Regions from separate parts of the Rhodoglobus galactosidasius genome, predicted to be linked through region 2. Evidence: riboswitches for the same ligand, from Rfam matches in the RefSeq annotation. Region 2 holds a riboswitch; the other holds the start of a gene.
The links. Region 2 has a riboswitch for glycine ahead of gcvT (glycine cleavage system aminomethyltransferase GcvT). Riboswitches for the same ligand answer to the same signal wherever they lie in the genome.
Positions count from the first base shown of each region.

Region 1: another riboswitch for glycine. It lies ahead of ACTJJW_RS11680 (L-serine ammonia-lyase); the one in region 2 lies ahead of gcvT (glycine cleavage system aminomethyltransferase GcvT).

Region 1 is NZ_JBQIAV010000008.1:146,068-150,456, forward strand. Features, by position in the region: gene ACTJJW_RS11670 (bifunctional alpha/beta hydrolase/OsmC family protein) at 1-589, shown strand, start outside; gene ACTJJW_RS11675 (siderophore-interacting protein) at 672-1,499, shown strand; glycine riboswitch at 1,621-1,716, shown strand; gene ACTJJW_RS11680 (L-serine ammonia-lyase) at 1,864-3,318, shown strand; gene ACTJJW_RS11685 (pyrimidine reductase family protein) at 3,386-4,135, opposite strand; gene folP (dihydropteroate synthase) at 4,142-4,389, opposite strand, start outside.
Region 2 is NZ_JBQIAV010000007.1:136,947-141,335, forward strand. Features, by position in the region: gene ACTJJW_RS10720 (ornithine cyclodeaminase) at 1-1,024, opposite strand, end outside; gene ACTJJW_RS10725 (Lrp/AsnC family transcriptional regulator) at 1,156-1,587, shown strand; glycine riboswitch at 1,685-1,807, shown strand; glycine riboswitch at 1,809-1,911, shown strand; gene gcvT (glycine cleavage system aminomethyltransferase GcvT) at 1,946-3,103, shown strand; gene gcvH (glycine cleavage system protein GcvH) at 3,106-3,477, shown strand; gene gcvP (aminomethyl-transferring glycine dehydrogenase) at 3,477-4,389, shown strand, end outside.

The DNA.
Region 1 (4,389 bases), on a different contig from region 2:
CGCGGCCTCCGGTAGCACCACGGCCGCTACTGCGCCAGCCAGCGCAGCGATTGCCGCTGCCGCACCTGCCACCGCTGCCGCTGCCACCACCACTGCGCCTGCCGCAGCGAGCCCAGTACCGGCCGTGAGCCCGAATGCCACCGTCACTCAAGACGGAAGCTCGGTGATTGTTAGCGAGAGCGGTCCTGCGCGTTACGAGCAGCGAGTATTCGCGTCTGGGCATGAATTCATCTCTGACGAGCCTGCCCCGTTCAGTGAAAACCATGGGCCCGGCCCGTATGATTTCATTCTCGCTGGGCTCGGCAGCTGCACCTCGATCACCATGCGGATGTACGCCGACCGCAAGAAGATGCCATTGACTGGGGTGAGCGTGCGGTTGACCCGCGAGCGCATCGCGGCCGCGGAGTGCGACCACTGCACCTCAACCGAGGGCATGGTTGAGCACATTACCCGTGAGCTTACCTTCGATGGAGAGCTCAGTCAGGAACAACGTGACGCGCTCCTCGTGATCGCAGACAAGTGCCCTGTGCATCGCACATTGGAGGGCGAGATTTCGATCTCTACAAGCGTCACGGCCGTCGACGTGTAGCCGTAGCGACATCCGCACGTTAGAGTTATTAGGCAACCCTAACTTCTCGAGTGAAATGAGCCGGCGCCATCGCCAACCGTCTATGACCATTGAACGCGACACCGTCAAACACCCCCTCGTCGTCCGACACGTCACCGTCAGCGCGGTGAGTCACCCCACGCCGAACATCGCTCGAATCACTCTGAGCGGTGACGAGCTTGAGGGGTTTGTCAGCAGCGGACCCACCGACCACGTCAAGGCGTTCTTTCCGGATCCTGTTACTGGCAAACTCGCTGCTCCCATCATGACCGAGTCCGGCATCAGCAAGCCCAAGGGCGGCGGCGTGATTTCTCGTGACTACACTCCCCTCGGTTTCCGGAGCACCGACGGCCAGCACGAGCTCGACATTGATTTCGTTGTTCACGGTGATGAGGGTCCCGCCTCTGCTTGGGCTGCCCACGCAACCGTGGGCGATTCTCTCGTGATCGCTGGCCCCCGGGGATCGAAGTTGCTTCCCCGTGGAGCCACCCGCGTGATTCTGGTCGCCGACGAAACCGCACTTCCCGCCAGCTCACGGTGGATCGATATGCTTCCAACGTCAGTGCACATCACCGCACTGTTCGATGTGTCTGACGGGAGCGTGGAAAGCTACTTCACCGACGAGCAGAAGGCACGAATGTCGGCCGAATGGTTCTACCGCCGCGACGGACTCGGTCAACTGGATGCTGCACTGCGTGCGCTCGGTGAGATCGGGGAATCGACCTTTATCTTCCTTGCTGGCGAGGCGACAACGTTGGTGCCCCTGCGTCGCTACCTGCGCCGCGAGTTGGGCCTGCCCAAACAACAAGTGGCGGCCGATGGGTACTGGCGTCGTGGCGTCACGAATGCCGACCACCACGAGCCGATTGATCCCACCGATCCCGAGGACTAGAGACTGAAACGGTCATGCCATGCAGCCTGACCGAACACCCAATTAGCCCTCAGCATCCGCTCAATAATTCGGTGTCGTTCGCGGCCGAAAGTGTATGCTGAGGGCACAAGTGAACAGCCGTCATACCGCTGCGGGAGAGCCCTTCCGATCGTTGGTTGGCGCCGTAGGAGCAAACCCTCTCCGGGAATCTCTCAGGCACCAGTACCGCAGTGGCTAGGCAACTCTGAAAAGTAGTCGGCCCTGCCCGACTCGCCGACGGGGCAACGCGACGCCACAAGCGTGCGGAAACTCTCAGGCCCGATACAGAGCGGAGAGGACTCAACGACGCCCGCACGAAGATGTGTGGTGAAGAAATGGAGTCACCGTGCCAATTCGCAACCTGACGCCCCGAACTGAAGTACCCACACCCTCTCTCGAAGAGGTTCCGCTCAGCAGCTTTGACCTGTTCACGGTCGGTATTGGCCCATCGAGTTCGCACACGGTCGGCCCTATGCGCGCCGCCGCATCATTCGCTGCAGACCTTGCCGAACATCGGATGCTCGACTCTGTCGCCTCGCTCAGCGTGCGACTCTATGGCTCCCTCGCCGCTACGGGTGCAGGTCACGGCACTATGAGCGCCGTGCTTATTGGGTTGGAGGGCAAACTCCCCGACCAAGTTCTGCCTGCGGAGATGGAGACGATTCTCGAGCGGATCGAAAGTTCCGGGATATTGCAGCTTGCAGGCAGCCGCGAAACCCCGTTCACTGAGGGCGCGATTGCGCTGCATCCGCTCACCGTTCTCGACGGGCATCCGAATGGCATGCGGTTCGCGGCATACGATGCGGATGACAACGCTGTGCTCGAGGCAACCTACTTCTCGATCGGGGGCGGATTCATCTACCGAGAGGGCGACAACCGTGACGGCAGCTCGTCCACCGGCCCGGCAGCAGTCGCGGATCCCTTGCCGTTCCGCACCGCCGCACAGCTCTTAGCCCACTGTCGCTCAGAGGGTCTCAGTTTCAGCGGCGTGATGCTCAAAAACGAACTCGCTCGTCGCACTCAGGCCGAAATCACCGCTGGACTCCTGCATATTCGCGACGTTATGGACGAGTGCAAGAACAACAGTCTCGAGCGCACCGGCAACCTTCCCGGCAATCTGAAGGTGCGTCGACGCGCACCAGACTGGCATGCACGTCTGCGCAAAGAAGACCCCGACCGGGATCCCGCATTCTGGCAGGAGTGGGTAAACCTTGTTGCTCTGGCCGTGAATGAAGAGAATGCTTCTGGAGGGCGAGTCGTAACCGCGCCCACCAATGGCGCCGCGGGCATCATCCCTGCGGTGCTCTTCTACGCGACGCACTATGCGCCGGGGATGAGGGATGCGGACCAAGCGACGAAGGATGACGCGACAGAGCGTTTCTTGCTTGCCAGCGCCGCCGTCGGCGTGCTCTACAAGCGCATGGCATCGATCTCGGGTGCTGAGGTCGGATGCCAGGGCGAAGTCGGTTCAGCGTCGTCAATGGCCGCTGCTGGTCTGGCCGAGATCCTCGGCGGAACTCCGGAACAGGTCGAAAACGCTGCCGAAATCGCAATGGAACACAACCTCGGACTCACGTGCGATCCCATCGGCGGCCTCGTGCAGATCCCGTGCATTGAGCGAAACGCGATCGCCGCCGCCAAAGCGATCAACGCCGCGAAAATGGCGTTGTGGGGCGACGGTGAGCACCGCGTCTCGCTCGATGAGGTCATTATCACGATGGCCGAGACCGGCAAAGACATGAGCTCGCGCTACAAAGAAACCTCGATGGGCGGGCTCGCGGTCAATGTTGTCGAGTGCTAGAGCTCGCAGGCCATTCGCTATTCCCGTAGCCGCCCAGGCGCAGACTGGCAGGTCTGCCGACAAATTACTAGCGAGCCGTCCGCACGTAACGCAGTAGGAGCGTGCCGTCATCGCCGCCAAGCGCATGCGCCAGTGCCATGTCCTGCGGGGTTGCCTCGGCAGCATCCACAATTCGGCGAGCTGAGCCACCTTCCAAGCGGGGGCTGACGGTCAGACAGAGTTCGTCGACCACTCCTTGAGCGATCATCGTGGCAAATAGTGTCGGCCCGCCCTCGCTGTGCAGTTGCGGATAGCCGCGCTCGGCAAGAACATGTTTCAGTTCGACGGTATCTACCTCCGTATCGCCAGCGACAATCACCTCCGCCACCTCCGACACCTGGGCGCGCGCCCTTGCCGGAGCACTTTCTGTTGTGATCACGAACGGTCGCGCAGCATAGCCAGCGAGGTCGCTCGGTTCGAGACGCAGCGACGCACTCACCACCGCAAACCGCGGTTGTGCAGCGAGGCCATTGGCTTTCCGCCATTCCACAGCATCCTCATCGAGCGCCAGATTTCGGTAGCCCTCTTGGCGCACTGTTCCCGCACCGACCACAATCACATCCGCTAGTCGCCGCAGCAGCGCGAAGACTCGACCGTCGGTAGCAGTGCCGAGCGGGCCCGAAGTGCCCTCGTGGGTTGCCGCACCATCAATGCTCGAGACAAAGTTGGCACGCAACCAGGGCACGGAACGATCTGCGATCGCATAGCTGGCCAGCAATTGTTCGTCGCCAACTTCAGCGCCGGCAGTGAGTGTTCGGATCTCGGATGAGGTTGCCATCAGAATCTACCTTTCGTTTGCGTCTGACATGTTGTGCTTCAGCAGCGCGGGCTCACGCAGCCCCAAGATGGCCTCGGCCATGCGCACCGCCGCGACAGTTTCGGAGACTTCATGCACTCGAACCACCCGCGCACCGTTCAGCACACACGCCACGGCTGCGGCGAGCGAACCCTCGAGGCGCTGCGACTTGGGCATGCCGAGTACTTCGCCAATGAAATCCTTATTGGAAAGTGCGACCAATGTCGGTATTCCAA
Region 2 (4,389 bases):
TGAGCGCGGGCGCGCGCGAAACGAGCGAGAACAGGTCCTTGGGGTCGGCCGGGCTAGCAATGAGGTCAAGGTCTGTTGTGTAGTCGGTGCCGCGAACCGCATCGAAGACGTAGCGCAGTGCCGAGAAGTCTTCGATCGCGAAACCGACCGAGTCAAACAGCGTCACTTCGGTTTCTGAAGTGCGACCGGCGGCGCGTCCAGCGAGCACTTCCCACAGCTCGGTGATGGGGGAGTCAGCGCCAAGCTGCTGAATCTCACCCTCGATGCGAGTCTGCTCGGGGAACTCAACAAACACTGTCGCGTCGCGCACGATGTCGGCGGCGAGCTCGGTCTTGCCTGGGCAGTCGCCACCGATCGCGTTGAGGTGCATACCGGGCTCGATCATGTCGGCGGTGAGGATTGTTGCGTTCGCCTTGTCTGCGGTGCAGGTAGTCACGATATCGGCGCCGGCAGCAGCTTCCGCAGCTGAGCTAGCGCGAACGACCTCGAAGCCGAGCGGTTCGACGTTGCGGATGAACTTGTCGAGCGCTGCAGGGTCGGTGTCCCATACGCGCAGCTGAGTGATGCCAAAGGCTGCACGGAATCCGAGAGCTTGGAACTCTGACTGGGTACCGGTGCCGATCAAGGCGAGCACCTGTGAATCGGGGCGGGCGAGAGCGCGAGCAGCGAGCACCGATGTTGCAGCGGTGCGCAGCGCGGTGAGCAGCGTCATCTCAGAGAAGAAGGTGGGGTAGCCGTTATCGACGCGCGCGAGCATGCCGAGAGCGGTGACCGTCTGAAAGCCGTTGGCGGGGTTCGAGGGGTGGCCGTTCACGTACTTAAAGGCATACGTTTCGCCATCGCTCGTCGGCATGAGCTCGATAACGCCCTCGGCGGAATGTGCCGCAACGCGAGCGGACTTGTCGAACTGTGGCCACTTGGCGTAATCCTGCTCAAGGTAGCTCACGATGCCCATGATGATGGGCTCGATTCCGGTGTCGGCGATCCAGCGCCCCATGTTGTTGACGTCTACGTAGTTGACCACGGTCACTCCCTTCGTTGCAGTATGGATAGTCCCCACGTTACGAATGTGCACTATGCATCCACAACACCCATTAGACGCGATTATGTGCCAGTGAATAAGCATAATCGAGAGCGTGGCTATACACTTTGTGCATGCCTCAACTGGATGATCTCGACCGCCGCCTCCTCGCAGCCCTCCGGGCCGACGGGCGCGAGTCAATCGCGAGTCTCGCCCGCAGACTCGACGTCACACGCGCGACCGTAAACAGCCGCATCGACCGGCTTGTCAGCGACGGAACCGTGCTCGGTTTCTCAGTGCGTATTCGCGAAGATCGCGACCCATCCTTCATTCGGGCGATCTCTTTCATCGAGGTAGAAGGGCGGTCAACGGATGCTGTCATCGCCAAGTTGCGCGGACTGCCCGAGATCCACGAACTCCACACCACCAACGGTGCGTGGGATCTCGTGGCCGACATCCGCACCGACAGTCTCAGTAACTTTGACCGAGTGCTGGCCCGCATGCGCAATGTCGAGGGCGTTGTTAACAGTGAGACGAGTCTGCTGCTCAGTTCGGCGCTGCTCTAAGCCTTTCTGCGCTGGCACAGGGCCTTTTCTGCGTTGGCACAGGCACGAGCATCCGCCCAGCATTGCTATGCTGAGCTAACAACTGAACATCGGGCCGCAACACGATGCGGGAGAGCCGGGCATACGGCGTTTATCAACACTCGTTGACCAAACGTCCGCACGGCACCGAAGGAGCAAGCCTCCCCGCCAATCTCTCAGGTTCATGTACCGCATCGCACTGGCCACTCTGGAAAGAGAACCTCGCATAACCAAGAGGTTCCGCCGACGGTGAAAGCGCACTAGCTTGAAGGTGCGTGAAGCTCTCAGGCTCATCACAGAGGGGGAGTTCTATCCACTAGCCACGCGCCAGGAGAACTCCGTGACCGATGAATCTTCGTCTGCAGCTTCACCCGCTGAATCGTCACCTGCTGCGGTGAGGTATTCACCGCTGCACAGCATCCACGAACAGCTGGGCGCTGCGTTCACTGACTTCGCTGGCTGGATGATGCCGGTGCGGTATAGCTCTGACCTCGCCGAGCACCATGCTGTGCGCACTGCTGCTGGTATTTTCGACATCTCGCACATGGCTGAGATTCACGTGCGGGGAACCGATGCTGGCGCCTTCCTCGACTACGCGCTCGTGGGCAAGCTTTCGGGCATTGCACTCGCGCAGGCCAAGTACAGCCTGCTGCTCAACGATGCCGGCGGAATCATTGACGACCTCGTCACCTATCGCCTGGCCGATGAGCACTTCTTGGTGGTGGCGAACGCGGGCAACCGTTTCGCTGCAGCAACGGCGCTCGCCGAACGCGCTGCAGGGTTCGATGTCGCTGTCACCGACGAGAGCGATGACTATGCACTGATCGCCGTGCAGGGGCCGGTATCGCGGGCCATCCTCGAAGCAACCGCAGGCCTCACCGACTTTGCCACCCCGCTCGATGAGCTCAAGTACTACCGTGAAACCGCCGCCATTTTTAACGGTCACGACCTCATCATCGGCCGCACCGGCTACACCGGTGAAGACGGTTTCGAACTGTACATTCACGTGGATGCCGCGGCTGACCTGTGGGCAGCACTCACGGTTGCCGGCGAACCACTCGGTCTCGTACCCGCCGGTCTCGCCTGCCGCGACACCTTGCGCCTTGAAGCAGGAATGCCGCTCTACGGTCACGAACTGAACCTCAACACTTTCCCCGTGCAGGCCGGTCTCGGTCGAGTGGTTGCCCTCAGCAAGGAAGGCGACTTCGTGGGTCGTTCCGCGATCGAAGCCGGACCGGATGCCGGTGCCCGAGTTCTCGTGGGTCTCGCCGCTGAGGGTCGTCGTGCCGGTCGCGCCGACTACGCGCTCTACAGCGGCGACACCGAGGTAGGAGTCATCACCTCGGGCGCACTGTCGCCAACCCTGGGGCACCCCATCGCCATGGCATACGTCGACCCCGACGTGAGCGAAGTTGGCACCGAGCTTCACATTGATGTGCGGGGCAGTCGCATCGCTGCATCCGTTGTTTCCCTACCTTTTTACAAAAGAGAGGCCTGATCATGGCTGAGAAGAGCGAATTGCAGTACACCGCCGAGCACGAGTGGGTGCTTGTTGACGGAAACGTCGCGACTGTCGGCATTACCGACTACGCGGCAGACAAGCTGGGCGACATCGTGTTCGTCGAACTGCCCAAGGTGGGCGACACCGTCGCTCTCGGCAAGATCGTCGGAGAGATTGAGTCGACCAAGTCTGTCGGCGAAATCTTTGCACCCGTCGCAGGCACCGTCGTTGAAGCCAACGATGCAGTCTCGGGCAGCCCCGAACTCGTCAACAGCGACCCCTTTGGCGAGGGCTGGCTTGTGAGGATCGAATTTTCCGAACTCCCGTCGATGCTCAGCCTTGACGAATACACCGCACTGACAGGCGAGTAATGTCCAACCCCATCATCATCAGCAAGTTCGCCGACCGCCACATCGGCACGGATGCTGCAGCACAGGCGAGCATGCTTGCCGCCGTCGGCTACGACAGCCTCGAAGCGCTCGTGGATGCCGCGGTCCCGCCCGCAATTCACCAGACACCCGTCGTGAACTCCACGATCCCGGCTCCCGCCTCGGAGCGGGAGGCGCTCGCCGAACTGCGTGCCCTCGCCGGCGCGAACAAGGTTCGCCGCAGCATGATCGGTCTCGGCTACTACGACACCATCACGCCTGCTGTTATCAAGCGCAACGTGTTTGAGAACCCGAGCTGGTACACGGCATACACGCCATACCAGCCCGAAATTTCGCAGGGCCGCCTTGAGGCGCTCATCAACTTCCAGACGATGGTTGCTGACCTCGCCGGAATGACCACCACAAACGCATCGATGCTCGACGAGGGCACCTCTGCCGTTGAGGGCATGCTGTTGGCTCGTCGCGCAGCCCGCGTGGAGTCACACGTGTTCATCGTCGACGCGGACACCCTTCCCCAAACCAAGGCTCTGCTTGCGAACCGCGCGGAGGCTGTCGGGATTGAGCTTGTTGAACTGGACCTCGCAACGCTGGGTGCGAACCCCGAGCTGCCCGCGTGCTTCGGTGCGCTCATCCAGTACCCCGGTGCCACGGGTCGCGTCTGGGATTCCAGCGAAGTCATCGCCGCGGTCAAGGCTCACGGTGGGCTTGCGGTTGTCGCGGCCGACCTGCTCGCTCTCACGATCCTTAAGTCACCGGGTGAACTCGGCGCAGACGTTGCGGTCGGAACCACGCAGCGCTTCGGTGTTCCGATGGGCTTCGGTGGACCGCACGCCGGCTACATGTCAGTGCGCAAGGGTCTCGAACGCCAGCTGCCTGGACGTCTCGTCGGTGTGT